3 regions of the Streptomyces sp. NPDC056738 genome follow, and region 3 is predicted to be linked to each of the others. Evidence: riboswitches for the same ligand, from Rfam matches in the RefSeq annotation. Region 3 holds a riboswitch; each other region holds the start of a gene.
What was found. A riboswitch is a leader RNA that binds a small molecule or an ion and turns the genes downstream of it on or off. The one in region 3 is predicted to bind cobalamin.
Positions count from the first base shown of each region.

Region 1 (5,719 bases), on a different contig from region 3:
CTCGAAGCCCTCGCCCGTCAGCAGCACGGTGTCGGAGAGGAACCGGGCCAGCTCCCCGAGGTTGGCCGGACCGCCCTCGACGAGATAGCGCAGCGCCTCGGCGACCACGCCCGCGGGCGCCGACGAATCGGCCATCAGCTCGGCGTCCGGGACGGACTCGCCGCCCAGCAGCACGGTCGGGATCCCGGACGCCTTCAGGAAGGCCAGCCCGTCCTCCCAGGCCCGCTTGCCGCCGAGCAGCCGCACGACGGCCAGGTCCGCGCCCTCGACGAGCGCGGGGAGTTCGCCGGTGACGTCCACCCGGGTCGGGTTGCCGATCCGGTAGGCGGCGCCACTGGCACGGGCCGCCAGCAGGTCCGTGTCGGCGGTCGACAACAACAACACTGTGCTCATGCGGGTGCTCCCGGTGGGATGAAGGGCAGTCCTTGCGGCGCGCCGGACTCGATGAGCCGCCACAGCGCGTCCGTGTCCGCGTGTTCCTCGATCAGGTCGCCGAGCCGGTCGAGCTGCTCCTCGCGCAGCGCCGCGAACGACGTGTCGGGGGCCGGCACGAAGCGGCGGCCCGCGGCGGCGGCCACCTCGCGCAGGAAGGCCCGCCGGAATCCGTCCGACTCCAGGGAGCCGTGCCAGTGCGTGCCCCAGACGGAGCCGACCCGGCACCCGTCCAGACCCTGTCCGTGGCCGTCGGACATGAACGGCGTGCCGCCGGTGACCTCGGCGACGCCGTGGTGGATCTCGTACCCCTCGACGGGTTCGCCGAGGGCCTCGCCGACCGGCCGCGCCAGCGTCTTCTCCCGGGCGAACCGCACGCGTACGGGCAGGAGTCCGAGCCCCTCGACCCGGCCGGCGCGCGACTCGACCTCGTCCTCGATGTGCTCGCCGAGGAGCTGGTAGCCGCCGCAGACGCCGAGGACGGGCCGCCCCTCGGCGGCCCGGCGCGCGATGGCGTCCGCGAGGCCGCGCTCGCGCAGCCACCGGAGCGCGTTGACCGTGCCCCGGGTGCCGGGGACGACGACCAGGTCCGCGTCGGCCAGCTCCTCGGCCCGGTCCACGAACCGCACGACGACGCCCGGTTCGGCGGCCAGCGCGTCGACGTCGGTGAAGTTGGACATCAGCGGGATCGCGCAGACGGCGACCCGCAGGACGTCCTCGCCGACGGGGGCGGCGACGGCGGACTCGCGGACGGCGCCGCGCAGCGAGACGCGCAGCCCGTCTTCCTCGTCGATGCCGAGTCCGTGCTGGAAGGGCAGCACGCCGTAGGTGCGCCGCCCGGTCAGGCCGTGCAGCATGTCGAGCCCCGGCTCCAGCAGGCTCACGTCACCGCGGAACTTGTTGACGAGGAATCCGGCGACGAGCGCCTGGTCCTCGGGCGACAGCAGCGCGACGGTCCCGAAGAACGAGGCGAACACCCCGCCCCGGTCGATGTCGCCGACGACGAGCACGGGAAGCCCCGCGTTCCGCGCCACCCCCATGTTCACGATGTCGGTGCGCCGCAGATTGATCTCGGCCGGGCTGCCGGCCCCTTCACAGATCACCGCGTCATACGTGCCCCGCAACTGCGTCAGACAGTCGAGGACGGTGGCGAGGAGTGCTTCCTGGCGCCCCCCGCGCAGCCGGTCCCCGGGCGCCGCGGCGCCCGGCGCGGGGCCCGTCGCGGACCCGGTCGTCCCGAAGAAGCCGCGGGCGCTCATCTCGCCGACCGGCCTGCCCATCAGGACGACCTGACTGCTGCGGTCGCTGCCCGGTTTGAGCAGCACCGGATTCATCAGCGCGGTCGGCTCCACACGGGCGGCCTGCGCCTGCATGGCCTGCGCCCGCCCGATCTCGGCGCCCTCGCGCGTCACGAACGAGTTCAGCGACATGTTCTGGGCCTTGAAGGGCGCGACCTTGACGCCCTGGCGCGCCAGCCACCGGCAGATCCCGGCGGTCACGACGCTCTTGCCCGCGTCCGAGGTGGTCCCGGCGATCAGCAGTCCGCCGCTCATGCGGTGCGCCCCTTCCTGGTGAACGGAACCCGTCCGGCCCCGGTGAGCAGAACCCGCCCGGCGGCGCTCACGCCGAGCGCGAGCCAGCCGACGCGCCGGGAGAGCCGTACGGCCCGTTCGATGTCGTGGACGTGGACGGCGCGCCCCACGCCGTTGAGCACGGGCCGGTGCTCGACCCGTCCGCCGTACGAGAGGGTGCCGCCGAGCCGCACGCCGAGCGTGCCCGCGAACGAGGCCTCCACGGGCCCGGCGTTGGGGCTCGGATGCTTGCGGGCGTCCGCGCGCCAGGCCCGCAGGGCTCCGCGCGGGTCGGGTCCGGCCACGGCCGCGAGGACGGCGGTCAGCCGGGCTCCCGGCCAGCCGGCCAGGTCGTCGAGCCGGGCGGAGGCCCAGCCGTAGCGCCGGTGGCGGGGGGACCTGTGTCCGACCATGGCGTCGAGCGTGTTCACGGCGCGGAAGGCGACGAGTCCGGGCACACCACCGACGGCCCCCCAGACCAGGGCGCCCACGACGGCGTCGGAGGTGTTCTCGGCGACGGACTCGACGACCGCGCGCGCGACGCCGTCGGCGTCCAGCGCCTGCGGATCGCGTCCGCACAGGTGCGGCAGCCGCTCCCGGGCCGCGCCGAGGTCACCGGCCGCGAGCGCGCCGCCGATCGTCCGCGCCTCGTGGCCGAGAGAGGTGCCTCCGACGACGGCCCAGGTGGCGGCGGCGGTCAGGGCGACGGAGGCGGCGGGGGAGCGGCGTACGGCACGGCTCGCCAGCGCGGCCAGTCCGGTGGCGCCGCCGACGCAGACGGCCGTGTGCAGCGCGCCCCACCCGCGGTGGTCGCGCCACAGTGTCCGTTCGACGGTCGCGGCGGCCCGCCCGAAAGCGGCGACCGGATGCCCTCGGCGGGGATCGCCGAGCAGCAGGTCGCCGAGAAGGCCGGCGGCGGCGCCGTACGCGAAGACGCGATCGGCACGCACGGGGTCAGCCGGCCGTGGGGTGGAGCGGAACCCTCGTACTCAGCGAAACGGGCAACGGGCAGCCGCGCATGGCGATATGTCCTCACTCAGGGTGTCCACGCCCTGGTTCGACGAGACCGGCGGTGAGAGTTCCTGGCTCCCGGGGAGTTTCTTCCCCGATGACAGTGGCGGGACCGCGCCGGATTCGCACCGGCTTCCTCTCATGCCGCCGTACTTGGCTCCGGCAGTCCACCACGGGGCGAGAACGGCCGTCAACTGGCTGTTGACCTGCGGAGGGACAGTGTGCGCAGGCCCACATACGCGTGGGGTGCGGGACGGTGATCCGTCCCGCACCCCACGCGCGGTACCGCTCGGCTCGGCCCGGTTCCGGGCCGTCGCCGGGCTACTTGGTGATGATCAGGGAGATGCCGTACGCCACCGCCGCGGCGCAGGCCGCGAAGCAGACGTACGCGCCGGTGGCCGCCGCGACCGCGGAACCGCCCTGGGCGGACTCCTTCTTGGAGAGGCCGGCGACGCCGAGGGTGAAGAGGGCGACGAGGGCCACGGTCACTCCGAGGCTGACCCCGAAGACGGATCCGAGGGCTGACCAGTCGATGCTCATGCTGTTTCTTCCTTCGGTTCTCAGGCCACTCGGGACGGCGCCGACGGGTTCGCCGTGGGCTCGGCCGGAGCCGGGATGGTGGCCGTGAGGCCTTCGGCCACGGTGCCGGCCGGGGGCGGGGTGACCGCGGCGATGGCCTGCGTCACCACACCGGCGGGCTCCTCGGTGTCGTTCACGTTGTTGTGGTCGACGACCTCGCGGCGCGAGCGGCGCCAGATCGCGAAGCTGGAACCGACCAGGAAGACCGCGACCAGCGTGGTGCCCCAGGCGCCGAAACCGGTCACCCATTCGGCGAGCGCGCCGACCAGGGCGGCGGCGGGCAGCGTGAGGACCCAGGCGACGACCATGCGGGTGGCGGTGGACCAGCGGACCACACCGCCCTTGCGGCCGAGACCGGCGCCCATCACGGAACCGGAGACCGAGTGCGTGGTGGAGAGGGAGAAGCCGATGTGCGAGGAGGCCAGGATGACCGTCGCCGCGCTGGTCTGGGCGGCGAAGCCCTGCTGCGGCTGAAGGTCGGTCAGGCCCCGGCCCATCGTGCGGATGATGCGCCAGCCGCCGAGGTAGGTGCCGAGCGCGATGGCGAGACCGGCGGAGAGGATGACCCAGACCGGCGGGTCGGAGTCGGGAGCGACGGCGCCACCGGCGACCAGGGCCAGGGTGATGATGCCCATCGTCTTCTGCGCGTCGTTGGTGCCGTGGGCCAGCGAGACCAGGCCCGCGGAGGCGATCTGGCCGGCGCGGTAGCCCTTCTTGGTGGCCTTGGTGTCGGCGCCACCGCTCAGCTTGTACGACAGCCGGGTCGCGAGCATGGCGGCCAGACCGGCGACGATCGGGGCGGCGACGGCGGGCAGAAGCACCTTGCCGACCAGGACGTCACCGTGCACGGCGCCGGTACCGGCGGAGGCGATGGTGGCGCCGACCAGGCCGCCCATGAGGGCGTGCGAGGAGCTGGACGGGAGTCCGACGAGCCACGTCACCAGATTCCAGAGGATCGCGCCGACGAGCGCGGCGAAGATCACCTCTGGCCGGATGCCTGTCTCGTCGACGAGGCCCTTGGAGATCGTGTTGGCGACCTCGACGGAGAGGAAGGCGCCGACAAGGTTGAGGGCGGCGGACATGGCCACCGCGACCTTGGGCTTGAGTGCGCCGGTCGAGATGGTGGTGGCCATCGCGTTGGCGGTGTCGTGGAAACCGTTCGTGAAATCGAACACGAGAGCGGTGACGATCACGATTCCGAGGAGGAGCGTGATGTGTTCCATTTACCCAGGCTTCTGTTGGACGTCAGTGGCAGGTGGACCGTAGGCAACCTGGGTGAACGGAAGATGAACTGGGCCGGACCGGGTGGTGTCCTGAACGGTGGATCCTCATTCCGCTTGTGTGGAGGAACGGTTCGGCAGGTTCGAACGGATTCGGAATTCCGTGCTCCGCTTGGGGTCCGCGCCTCGGGTTCGCGGCTCGAACTGAGGGGGGTTTAGATGACGAGATCCCCGTCACGCCCAGGCTGTAGCCGTCATCACACCCCTGGACGGCTCGAAGGGGTCGCCCGGTGAGGGTCCTCCGGGCCGGTGCGGGGTCGTAGCGGGTCGACCACGGGGTGTGATCCGCGGCAAATGTCCGACCGGCGCGACGTCCGCGATCCGACGACATGATGTGACTCAAATCACATACAACCGTGGGCTCTTGGCGGGTCGTATACGTCCTGGAGCCCGCCCGCACGCGGTGCGCGAGAGGCCATGCCTGGCAGGATCGCGTCATGACTGAGCGGCACCGGGACGCACGCGACGGACACGAGCACCGGCGGACGACGGGCGGGCCCGGCGAGCCGCCCCCGGCGGACCCGCGGGACACCCTCCGGCACGCCTGGGACGACCTGGTCTCCACGGCCCGGCGCACGGTCGCCGACGGGCTGGTCGTCGGCACGTCCGGCAACGTCTCGGTCCGCGTCGGCGACACCGTCCTGGTCACCCCCACGGGCGTCCCCTACGACCGGCTGACCCCCGACGACATCACCGGCGTCGACCTCGACGGCCGGCAGGTGCTCGGCTCGCTGCGGCCGACCAGCGAACTGCCCATGCACCTCGCGGTGTACGGCGCGACCGGAACGCGGGCCGTCGTCCACACCCACGCACCGCACGCGACGGCCGTCTCGCTCCTCGTCCACG
Region 1 is NZ_JBHTZF010000017.1:81,912-87,630, forward strand. It holds gene cobN (cobaltochelatase subunit CobN) at 1-393, opposite strand, end outside; gene ACFRIC_RS35065 (cobyric acid synthase) at 390-1,985, opposite strand; gene ACFRIC_RS35070 (cobalamin biosynthesis protein) at 1,982-2,953, opposite strand; cobalamin riboswitch at 3,059-3,202, opposite strand; gene ACFRIC_RS35075 (hypothetical protein) at 3,336-3,554, opposite strand; gene ACFRIC_RS35080 (anion permease) at 3,575-4,816, opposite strand; gene ACFRIC_RS35085 (class II aldolase/adducin family protein) at 5,311-5,719, shown strand, end outside.
Region 1: linked by a shared signal. The riboswitch ahead of ACFRIC_RS35070 (cobalamin biosynthesis protein) and the one ahead of ACFRIC_RS02825 (CbtB-domain containing protein) in region 3 are both predicted to bind cobalamin.

Region 2 (5,719 bases), 210 kb from region 3:
CCACGGTACGGCTGGACAAGGAGCGCGAGGCGGAGGACGGGTTCGACGGGTCCTGGGTCGCCCATCCCGGGCTCGTCCCGGTGTGCCGTGAGGTGTTCGACGGTGTCCTGGGGGACCGGCCCGACCAGACCGACCGGACGCGGGACGACGTGGACGTCCGGGCCGCGGACCTGCTGTCGGTGCGCCGGATCACCGGACCGCCCACGCCGGAGGGCGTGCGCACCAACATCGCTGTCGCGTTGCGGTACTTCGCCGCCTGGATGCGGGGTCAGGGAGCGGTCGCCCTGTACGGCCTCATGGAGGACGCGGCGACCGCCGAGATCGCCCGCGTGCAGATCTGGCAGTGGCTGCGACACCGGGTGATCGACCGGCTGGGCGTGGTCGACATCCTCGACGAGGAACTCGCCGCGCTCGGATCCGAGTACCCGTGGGCGGACCTCGACGCCGTGCGCGCACTCTTCGAACGCACCGCCCTCAGCGGCGAGTTGCCTCTCTTCTTCACCCCGGACGCCTACTCCGGGCACCTCGTGCGGCACGCGGAGCCCCGATCGTGAGCGCCGGCTTCCGGCGCGTGGGCGTGGTCGGGGGCGGCCGGATGGGCGCGGGCATCGCCGAGGTCTGCGCGCGGGCCGGACTGGACACGGTGGTCTGCGAAGCCGACGCGACAGCCGCCCGCGCAGCCCGCGAACGAGTGGCCTCCTCTCTCGAACGGGCCGTACGCCGAGGCAAGTTGGAGCCACAGGCAGCGCGGGACGCCCTCGCCCGCATCGTCTTCACGGGCACTCTGGACGACCTGGCCGACCGGCAGCTCGTCGTCGAGGCGGTCATCGAGAACGCCGACGCCAAGACCGAGGTGTTCGCCGCCCTCGACAAGACCGTCGAGGATCCGGGTGCGGTGTTCGCGACGAACACCTCCTCCTTGCCGGTGATGCGGCTCGGGATGGCCACGAGCCGTGCCGACCGCGTGGTGGGACTGCACTTCTTCAACCCGGTGCCGGTGCTGCCGCTGGTGGAGGTCGTGGCCTCGCTGCACACCTCGCCGGAGACCGTGACCGCGGTGGAGGACTTCGCCACGGGCACGCTCGGCAAGACGGTGATCCGCTCACGGGACCGAGCCGGCTTCGTCGTCAACGCCCTGCTGATCCCGTACGTACTGGCGGCCGTCCGGATGGCGGAGTCGGGCTTCGCCACGGCGGCCGACATCGACACCGGCATGGAGCTGGGCTGCGCCCATCCGATGGGCCCGCTCAAGCTCGCGGACCTGATCGGCCTGGACACCGTCGCCTCGATCGCGGAATCGCTCTACGACGAGTTCAGGGAACCCCTCTACGCCCCGCCCCCGCTGCTCCAGCGCATGGTCGAGGCGGGACTGCTGGGCCGGAAGACCGGACGGGGATTCCACACCTACGGCCAGGCGACAGCCTGAACATCCTGCCCCGACCGGGCCGAGGGCCGGACCGCACTGCCGACCGAGGGAGCCGGCGGACGCCTCACGGGGGGAGGGCGACGGGAAGCGTGGGGGCGGCGCTTCCCGTCGTCACCGCGCCCGTGTCCCCGTCACCATCCGAATGCCGGACGGGGTCGGCCGCGCGGGCGGATTGCCCTAGGGTGGGCGGTGCAGCTGGTTCGCCCCGTCCGCCAGGCGGGATGCGTCGTAAGAGGGAACCCGGTGGGAATCCGGGACTGCCCCGCAGCGGTGAGCGGGAACGACCGCCGTCATACGCACTGGGTCCGACGAACCGGGCCTGGGAAGCGACGGCCAGTAGGTGTCTCGTATCGCTCGTACGAAGTGTGTACGAGGAGACGTGCCCGTGAGTCCGAAGACCTGCCCGTTGCCCGCGCGCGAAAGGACTCGTGCGCGGATGTCCCGGTGACCTCGTGGGCGGGTCGGCGTACATATCGGACGGAAGATCGCGCCGTGCCGCGCGAGGTCGGTTCCGCCCGGTCCGTCACCCCTTCGCGCTCGCGTCCCGTCACCGGGATCCCAGGGAGATATCTCGCGAAGGAGATTTCCGTGACAGCGAAGTCCGCGACCGCGGCAGCACGGGCCACCGTGTACGGCTACCCCCGCCAGGGACCCGACCGGGAACTGAAGAAGGCGATCGAGGGCTACTGGAAGGGCCGCGTCACCGCCGACGCCCTCCACCGCGCCGCCGCCGACCTCCGCGCCGCGAACTGGCGCCGGCTCACCGAAGCCGGTGTCGACGAGGTCCCGACCGGCGACTTCTCGTACTACGACCACGTCCTCGACACCACCGTCATGGTCGGCGCGATCCCCGCCCGCCATCGGGCCGCCCTGGAGGCGGACGCCCTGGAGGGCTACTTCGCCATGGCGCGCGGTACGCAGGATGTCGCACCGCTGGAGATGACCAAGTGGTTCGACACCAACTACCACTATCTGGTGCCCGAGTTGGGCCCTGACGTGGTCTTCACGGCCGACTCCACCCGGCAGGTCGCCCACCTGAAGGAAGCGCTCGCCCTCGGACTGGACGCCCGTCCGGTCCTGGTCGGGCCGGTCACCTACCTGCTGCTCGCCAAACCCGCCCCGGGCGTGCCCGCGGACTTCGAACCGCTCACGCTGCTGGACCGCCTGCTGCCGGTGTACGCCGAGGTCCTCGCCGACCTGCGCGCGGCCGGAGCCGAGTGGGTCCAGTTGGACGAGCCCGCCCTCGTTCAGGACCGCACCCGGGCCGAACTGGACGCCGCCGCCCACGCCTACCACGCGCTCGGCAGCCTGACCGACCGGCCCAAACTCCTGGTCGCCTCGTACCTCGACCGGCTCGGCGAGGCCCTGCCGGTGCTGGCCAAGGCCCCCGTCGACGGGCTCGCCCTGGACTTCACCGACGCCGCGGCGGCCAACCTCGAGGCCCTCGCGGCCGTGGGCGGTCTGCCCGGCAAGCGACTCATCGCGGGTGTCGTGAACGGCCGCAACATCTGGATCAACGACCTGGCCAAGTCCCTCGCCACCCTCGGCACCCTGCTGGGTCTCGCCGACCAGGTCGACGTGTCGGCGTCGTGTTCCCTCCTCCACGTCCCGCTCGACACGACCGCCGAGCAGGACATCGACCCCCAGATCCTGCGCTGGCTCGCCTTCGCCCGCCAGAAGTCCACCGAGATCGCCACCCTCGCCCAGGGCCTGCGCCTCGGCACCGACGCGATCGCGGGCGAACTCGCCGCGAACCGCGCCGACTTGGCCTCGCGCGTGAACTCACCGATCACACACGACCCCGCCGTCCGGGCCCGCATCACGGCCGTCACGGACGCCGACGGCCGCCGCTCACAGCCCTATGCCCGGCGGGCACCGGCTCAACGAGCCCGTCTCGGCCTTCCCCTGCTGCCGACCACCACGATCGGCTCCTTCCCGCAGACCGGCGAACTGCGCACCGCCCGCGCCGACCTGCGGACGGGACGCATCGACGCGGCAGGCTACGAGGAGCGCATCCGGGCCGAGATCCAGGAGGTCATCGCCTTCCAGGAGAAGACCGGCCTGGACGTCCTGGTGCACGGCGAGCCCGAACGCAACGACATGGTCCAGTACTTCGCCGAGCAGATGACGGGATACCTGGCCACGCGGCACGGTTGGGTGCAGTCCTACGGAACTCGCTACGTCCGTCCGCCGATCCTGGCCGGGGACATCTCCCGCCCCGGACCGATGACCGTGCGCTGGACGACGTACGCCCAGTCGCTCACCTCCCGGCCGGTGAAGGGCATGCTCACCGGCCCGGTCACCATGCTCGCCTGGTCCTTCGTCCGCGACGACCAGCCCCTCGGCGACACCGCCCGACAGGTCGCCCTCGCCCTGCGGGACGAGGTCGACGACCTGGAGACGGCCGGGACTTCGGTGATCCAGGTGGACGAGCCCGCCTTGCGCGAGACGCTGCCACTGCGGGCCGCCGACCGCCCAGCGTACCTCGCGTGGGCGACCGAGGCGTTCCGGCTGACCACCGGAGGCGTACGGCCGGACACCCAGATCCACACCCACATGTGCTACGCCGAGTTCGGGGACATCGTCCAGGCCATCGACGACCTCGACGCCGACGTCATCAGCCTCGAAGCCGCCCGCTCGCACATGCAGGTCGCGCGCGAGCTCGCCGCGCACGGCTATCCGCGTGAGGCCGGGCCCGGCGTGTACGACATCCACTCGCCGCGGGTACCCAGTGCGCAGGAGGCCGCCGCGCTCCTGCGGACCGGGCTCGAGGCCATTCCCGCCGAGCGGTTGTGGGTCAACCCCGACTGCGGCCTGAAGACCCGCGGTTGGCCGGAGACCCGCGCCTCTCTGGAGAACCTGGTCGCCGCCGCCCGCGAGGTTCGCGAGGAACTCTCCGCCCGCTAGCCAGAGGCCCCATCGGCCGGGGGAGGAAGCAGCCACACCGCCTCCTCCCCCGGCCCCGGGTCGAGACCGCGCCGGCTCTCACCAAGTCACCTGGTGTCCGACCGTGCGCCCAGCACCGACCGATGCCATGGATACGACAGGACTCGCCCCCTCACGCGCCGCTCAGTAACGCCACTCTCTTGCACTTGCACGTAATATGCAACAAGCTGTCGGAATCCTTACCGCCTGTTCGCGACAGGGAGCCCCGCCATGCCCCGTCTACTGCCGAGCACCGGACCACAACGCGTCCTCGCCGCCTCGAACTTCGTCTACACCGTCGGCAGCGGCCTGTACCTGACCGCCGGGGTTCTGTACTTCACGGAGGCGGTTCATCTCCCGGCCGGCCAGGTGGGACTCGGACTCGGCGCGGCCGGACTTGCCGCCCTCGCCCTGGGCGTCGCGGTCGGTCATCTGGCGGACCGATACGGAGCACGCGGCGTCTACATCGCCACCCTGGTGGTGCAGGCACTGGCCACGGCCGGCTTCGTGCTGGTGGACGGCTTCTGGTCGTTCCTTCTCGCGATCACCACGGCCGCCGGAGCCAAAGCGGCCGGGAAAGCCGCCCACGGTCCCCTCATCAGGCACTACGGAGGGAACCGGCCGCAGGAGTTCCGCGCCTATCTCCGCGCCGTGACGAACGTCGGCGTCTCCCTCGGTGCCGTGGGAGCGGGGCTGGCCGTCCAGGCCGCCACGCTCACGGCCTATCAGCTCATGGTCATCGGCAACGCGATCGCCTTCGCGGTCTCCGCGGCGCTGCTCGTCGCGCTGCCGCCGGTCACCCCCCTCGCCGCCACCGGCGGTCCCCGCTGGATCGCCCTCAGAGACCACCCCTACCTGCTGCTCACGGCACTCGACGGCATCATGGCCGTCCAGTTCAAAGTCCTCACCGTGGCCATCCCTCTCTGGCTGGTCGGCGCCACCACAGCCCCGCACTGGCTCATCTCGGGGACCATGCTCACCGGCACCCTCATGGTCGTCGCGCTCCAGGTGCGCGCCAGCCGCAACGTCGACTCCCCCACCGCCGGCGGACACGCCTACCGCCGTGCGGGCGTCGCCTTCCTCGTCTCCTGCTCACTGATATCCCTGTCCGCCGGCATCCCCGGGTGGGCCGCCGCGAGCGTGCTCCTCACCGCCGTGGTGATCCACACCGTCGGCGAACTCTGGCATTCCGCCGCCGCCTTCGAGGTGTCCTTCGCCCTCGCCCCGCGGCACGCCACCGGCCAGTACCTGGGCGTGTTCGGTCTGGGCATGGGCCTGGCCGAGGGGCTCGGTCCGGCGTTGCTCATCTCGCTGTGCATCACCTGGGGGCGCCCCGGCTGGTACGTCGTGGGAGCCCTGTTCGCGCTG
Region 2 is NZ_JBHTZF010000001.1:480,633-486,351, forward strand. It holds gene aceB (malate synthase A) at 1-554, shown strand, start outside; gene ACFRIC_RS01945 (3-hydroxybutyryl-CoA dehydrogenase) at 551-1,426, shown strand; cobalamin riboswitch at 1,606-1,848, shown strand; gene metE (5-methyltetrahydropteroyltriglutamate--homocysteine S-methyltransferase) at 2,015-4,333, shown strand; gene ACFRIC_RS01955 (MFS transporter) at 4,583-5,719, shown strand, end outside.
Region 2: linked by a shared signal. The riboswitch ahead of metE (5-methyltetrahydropteroyltriglutamate--homocysteine S-methyltransferase) and the one ahead of ACFRIC_RS02825 (CbtB-domain containing protein) in region 3 are both predicted to bind cobalamin.

Region 3 (5,719 bases):
GGTGGATCCACGCGGAAAGCATCTTGATGGCCCGCACCAGGTCGTCGTGGCCGCGGCGCTCGATGAGGGCATCCGCAAGCAGCTTCTGGCTCCCGAGCCCCTCATGGCCCGGCTGGGCCGCAGCGGATTCCAGCAGTGAGATCCCCCCTTCGATGTCGGCAGCATCACGGACTGCGGGGTCGGCGTCGGACCAGCGGTACACCAGCGCGCGCCCACGCACGGCACGCCACGAGTGGATCATCTGGGGCATGGCCGGCGGCTGCTCGGTCTGTGCGATCGCCTCGTCGACGTAGGCGCGGATGCGCTGGGCCGTCGGTCCGCCGGCGGCCAGGAGCTCACGGTCCTGCTCGTAGAGGCAGCACAGGATGGCTGCGAGCGTCATCCTGCTCTCGTCCCCGGCCTCGGTCCAGCTCGGGTGCCGCTGCGCGCTGTTCTGGCCCCCGATCAGGAGGGCATCCCGGCAGTGCATCTCGGCCGACTGCAGGCACCGCCGCTCCCCGCTCAGCGCGCGATGGAACTTGACCGTCGCGCAGTAGAGGTGCCCCCTCAACTGCCGGAACGGCCCGGGCTCGTCGAGGTGCCCCGCACGAAAGAGTCCATACCGGAACTCAACGGGTGGCATCGCGGTCTGCTCGGACCGTGACCAGATCTGCGTCATCCGGCGTCGCAACAAGACCGCCTCGTGGGCCGGCTGCTCGGTAGGAGGGTCCTCTACAAGGTCGTGGAGCGTTGTGGCTTCGGCGAGGAACTCGTCATCGGAGAGTCGCTGCGGGTGATGGGCGAGCAGATGCCGTGCCCGCGCGGCCAGACCTGGGTCAATCATCAGCAGCATCCCCTCGGCTCACCCGTGCACGGGCAATCGGCGGCGGCTTCCACACCGGACTCCCTGCAGCCCGAGCCACGCCGGGCAGGCCCCTCGGCCAGACCCCGCCGACCCTCCCATCGGTGATCGTTTCCAGCCTCGATGGGTGCTCCGTGATCGCACACCACGCCGGTACCCCGCCCACGCAGCCAACCATTCCCCACCTGGACCAGAGCCACGCTCGGTTGCGCCTGGGTACACCTGATCGGTTCCACGACAGGGCCTGGGACGGTCGAACGGGTCGTGAAACTGGGGTAGTTGGGGCAGTTGGCGGCCTGGAGGCGAGACGTGCTCGAGCGGTTGCGCCCCGCCCGGCGCCGACGCACCCCACCGCCGTCAGCCCGGTGGCCGGGGCGGGGGCCGAAGTCGCCGGCGCCCTGGTGTCGTCCTTCCGGTGCCGAGGGGCCGCGTCCCGGACGGCGGTGACACCTCGCTCCGCAGGCTCCCGGTGGACGTGTGATCCGTGTCCTCGCCGCAGCCAGGCCGGAGGAACTGACCGCGCGGGCCGTTCGATCGCGGGACGGGTGTGGTGGGTACGGTGGTTCGGAGGCCGTGGTGACCCGCGCGGCCGGGACGTGGAAGGAACCACCGAGATCATGCGCGTCATCGTGACCCGTCGCCCTGCGCAGGCGTTCGGATGAGCGGCTCCCAGGCATCCGGCCCCGAGGCGTCCGGCCCCCAGGCTTCCGGCGTGGAGGAATCCGTCCTGCTGCGCACCGAAGGACGCGTCGGCCGCATCACCCTCAACCGGCCCAGGGCGCTGAACGCCCTGAACCACGCGATGGTGCGGCGGATCGACCGGGCGCTCACCGCCTGGGAACACGACCCCGCCGTCGAGACCGTCGTCATCACCGGGGCCGGGGAGCGCGGCCTGTGCGCGGGCGGCGACATCCGGGTCGTCCACGACGACGCGCGCGACGCGGACGGCACCGCGTCGGCCGCCTTCTGGCGCGACGAGTACCACCTCAACGCCCGCATTGCCCGCTACCCCAAGCCGTACGTGGCGGTCATGGACGGCATCGTCATGGGCGGCGGCGTCGGGATCTCCGCCCACGGCGGCGTGCGGATCGTCACCGAGCGCTCGCGCGTGGCCATGCCCGAGACCGGCATCGGTTTCGTCCCCGACGTCGGCGGCACCCGTCTGCTCGCCCTCGCCCCGGGCGAACTCGGCACCCATCTCGCCCTGACGGGCGCCTCGATCGGCGCCGGGGACGCGCTGCTGTGCGGCCTCGCCGACCACTTCCTGCCGGCCTCCTCGCTCCAGGGGTTCGTGTCCGACCTCGCCGACCGGCCCGTGGCCGAGGCCGTGGCCGCTCACGCCCGGCCCGCCCCGCCGGCCGAACTCGCCGAGCGGCGCGGGTGGATCGACGCCTGCTACGACGCCGGCTCGGTCGAGGAGATCGTCCGGCGGCTGCTCGCGACCGACGACCCGGCCGCGAAGGAGACGGCGGAGATCCTGCTCGGCAACTCGCCCACCGCTCTGAAGGTCACGCTGGCCTCCCTGCGCCGCGCCCGGCGGCTCGGATCGCTGGAGCGTGTTCTCGACCAGGAGTACCGCGTCTCCTGTGCCGCCCTGTCCGCCCCCGACCTGGTGGAGGGCGTCCGGGCCCAGATCATCGACAAGGACCGCCGGCCGCGCTGGTTCCCGGCCACACTCGCCGAGGTCACCGACGCCGACGTCGAGCGCTTCTTCACGCCGCTGGGCGAGCGTGAACTCGGGCTGTCCGAGGGCGAGTCCGGCACGGGTGCGGGGGCGGAAGAAGGCTGAGGACGGGCGTGTCACCTGGGACGAGAGGAAGATCACCCCGGTCGGCGCGGTCTTGGCCAGGTACGCGCCACGCGGTACGGTCGGTCCGATATCGATGACGTCAAGACGGAAGCCGGTGCAAATCCGGCACGGTCGCGCCACTGTGAACGAGCCGTCCCGGCCACGCCGGGACCTCGTGAGTCAGACCCGTAGGCGGCATCCTGTGCACCACCGAGATGGGACGCGAACTCCCGAGGAGGTCCTGCCATGGCGCAGACCGTCGCTCCGCCGACAGCCACCACCCCCGCTCTCCCCGCCAAGCTGCCGATCGGCGCGATCGTCCCCTGGGCGGCCTTCTTCGGCATCCTGATGCTGGTCCTGCTGTACTTCGTCGGCGCCGAACAGGGCGCCACCTCCGTCGTCTCCGGCGAGGACGTCCACGAGTGGGTGCACGACGCCCGCCACCTGCTCGGCTTCCCCTGCCACTGACGCGAGGAAGAGCACTCGTCATGAACTCCGCAACGGTAAGAAACCTCCTCGTACGCGGCATGCTCGCAGGCCTCGCGGCCGGTGTACTGGCCCTGGTCGTCGCCTACTTGCTCGGTGAACCGAGCGTCGACAGCGCCATCGGCTTCGAGGAGGCGCACTCCCACGCGCACGGGCACGAGGTCGAACTCGTCTCCCGCAGCCTCCAGTCCACCGCGGGCCTGGCCACCGGTGTCCTGGTCTACGGCGTCTCCTTCGGCGGCATCGCGGCGCTCGCCTACTGCTTCGCCCTCGGCCGTGTGGGCCGCTTCGGCCCGCGCGCGACCGCGCTCCTGCTGTCCGGGACCGCGCTCCTCGCCGTGTACGTCGTGCCGTTCCTGAAGTACCCGGCCAACCCGCCGTCGGTCGGCGACCCCGACACCATCGGCAAGCGGACCGCCCTGTACTTCCTGATGATGGTCCTCAGCGTGCTGCTGGCCGTCGCCGCCACCATCCTCGGCAAGCGCCTGGCTCCCGCTCTGGGCGCCTGGTACGCCACCGTCGTCGCGGTGGCCGCGTTCGCCGTGGTGATCGGCCTGGCCTACGCGTTCCTGCCCGCCGTCAACGAGGTCCCCACGGACTTCCCGGCCACGCTGCTGTGGCGCTTCAGGCTCTCCGCCCTGGCCATCCAGACCGTCCTGTGGGGCGGATTCGGCCTGGCCTTCGGCGAGTTGGCCGAACGCATGCTCAACCCCAAGCCCGCGAAGGTACCTTCCGGGCACTCGGTCCCGGCCGCGAGCTGACCGGTCCGGAATGCGAGAGAGCCCCTCGGATGTTCCGAGGGGCTCTCTCGCGTCAGGGCCCTGGAGACATGCCCGAGGCCGGTCTCATCGACGGCCGGCTTCCTGCCGGAGCGCCTCCGCCTCCGGGCCGGGCCCGGCGTCTCGGCGTTCCCGGACCTGTGCGTAGGCCATGAGGCCGAGCAGGACGGCGAGCAGCACGGCCGACGAGCCCGCGGTGCCCAGGTCGAGACCTCCCTTGGCGAGCGGTTTGGTGAGGAAGTCGCCCGCGGTGGCGCCCAGCGGCCGGGTGAGGACGAAGGCGATCCAGAACAGCAGGGCGTTCGACACCGTCGGCACCTTCATCAGCGCGACGAGCACCGCCAGTACGCCGGTGACGAGCAGCGCCCCGCCCAGGTAGCCGAGGCCGGAGCTGTCGGAGAGGAAGTCCCCCATCGACGTACCGAGGGTGTTGGAGACGAGGATCGCCGACCAGAACAGAGCCTCGCCGCGGAAGGTGACGATGTCCCGGATCTGAAAGGTCATCCCGCTCAGTTTCCAGGCGAGGAAGATCGCCAGGAGGAGCGAGACGAGGATCGCCGCTCCCTCGGGGTAGCCCAGACCGAGGCCCTGTGGGCCCCAGCCGAGCGAGGAGGCGCCGCCCGAGAGGTACTTGGCGCTGGCATCGCGGTTCATGAAGTCCGACATCGTGGTGCCGGCCATGCTGGTCGACAGGATCACGGTCCAGTAGAAGAACGGGTTGTACCGGCGGGACCTGAGCTGGACGACCAGCGTCACGACGAAGAGCAGGAACAGCACGATCGTGGTCACGAAGTAGCCGAGCTTGAGGGTCTGGGCGAACAGATCACCCGCCGTCTCACCCAGGGTCGTCGCGGCGATCTTCATGATCCAGAAGGCCAGCGTCACCTCGGGCAGCTTCTTCATCACCGATTTCGTCGTCAAAGGGGTGCTCCTGCGGTGTGTGGGGGATTCGATCTCGGTCGAACCTTGACAAGGTCGACCTGAACGCGTCCTGAACGTGCGCGGCAGGCGTATTGACGTACCGCGCCCGCGGTGATCCCACTCTGGTTCTCGGCACCATCTGTACCTCGCTCGGTAGCGACGCCCGCCCGGCTCGAAGACCCGTGGGGAGCACAGGAGGGCCCAAGAGCGGGAGCACCGGAAGGTTTCCGGTGCTCCTGTGTACGGTGGCCACGCGTGCCGTGTTCATGGCCGGACCGCCGCAACGCCCGCATGGACAGGGCTGGTTGTGGACCGTGCGCGCGGCCGACCGACACCGCTGCGGTCGGCCCGCGCACGCGGCTTCGAGCGGTGGCCGGGCTCCGACCTGCCCCGCCACCGCCGTCCGACTCAGCGGCTTTCGCCGCCGAACACCTTGAGAATGCGCTCCGCCGCGAGCGTGGCCGTCAACTCGCCCTCCCGGACCTGGCGTTCGAGGTCGGGGGCCACCTCCCGTACGGCCCGATCGGCGTGCAGGCGGCCGAGCAGTTCGTCCCGGACCATCGTCCAGGTCCAGTCCACCTGCTGGTCACGGCGCTTCTCGGCGAGGCGGCCGGTCGAGTCGAGCAGCGTCCGGTGCTGCTCCAGGCGGTCCCAGACAGTGTCCAGACCGGCCGACTCACGGGCGCTGCAACTCAGCACCGGCGGCGTCCAGACGGCGTCCTTGCCGTGCATCAGCCGCAGCGCGCCCGCCAGTTCACGTGCCGCCGACTGCGCGTCCCGCTGGTGCGGGCCGTCCGCCTTGTTGACGGCGATCACGTCCGCCAGCTCCAGGACACCCTTCTTGATGCCCTGCAACTGGTCCCCGGTACGTGCCAGCGTCAGCAGGAGGAAGGAGTCGACCAT
Region 3 is NZ_JBHTZF010000001.1:692,347-698,065, reverse strand. It holds gene ACFRIC_RS02835 (CHAT domain-containing protein) at 1-832, opposite strand, end outside; gene ACFRIC_RS02830 (enoyl-CoA hydratase/isomerase family protein) at 1,500-2,630, shown strand; cobalamin riboswitch at 2,691-2,836, shown strand; gene ACFRIC_RS02825 (CbtB-domain containing protein) at 2,877-3,098, shown strand; gene ACFRIC_RS02820 (CbtA family protein) at 3,119-3,877, shown strand; gene ACFRIC_RS02815 (hypothetical protein) at 3,962-4,816, opposite strand; gene meaB (methylmalonyl Co-A mutase-associated GTPase MeaB) at 5,225-5,719, opposite strand, start outside.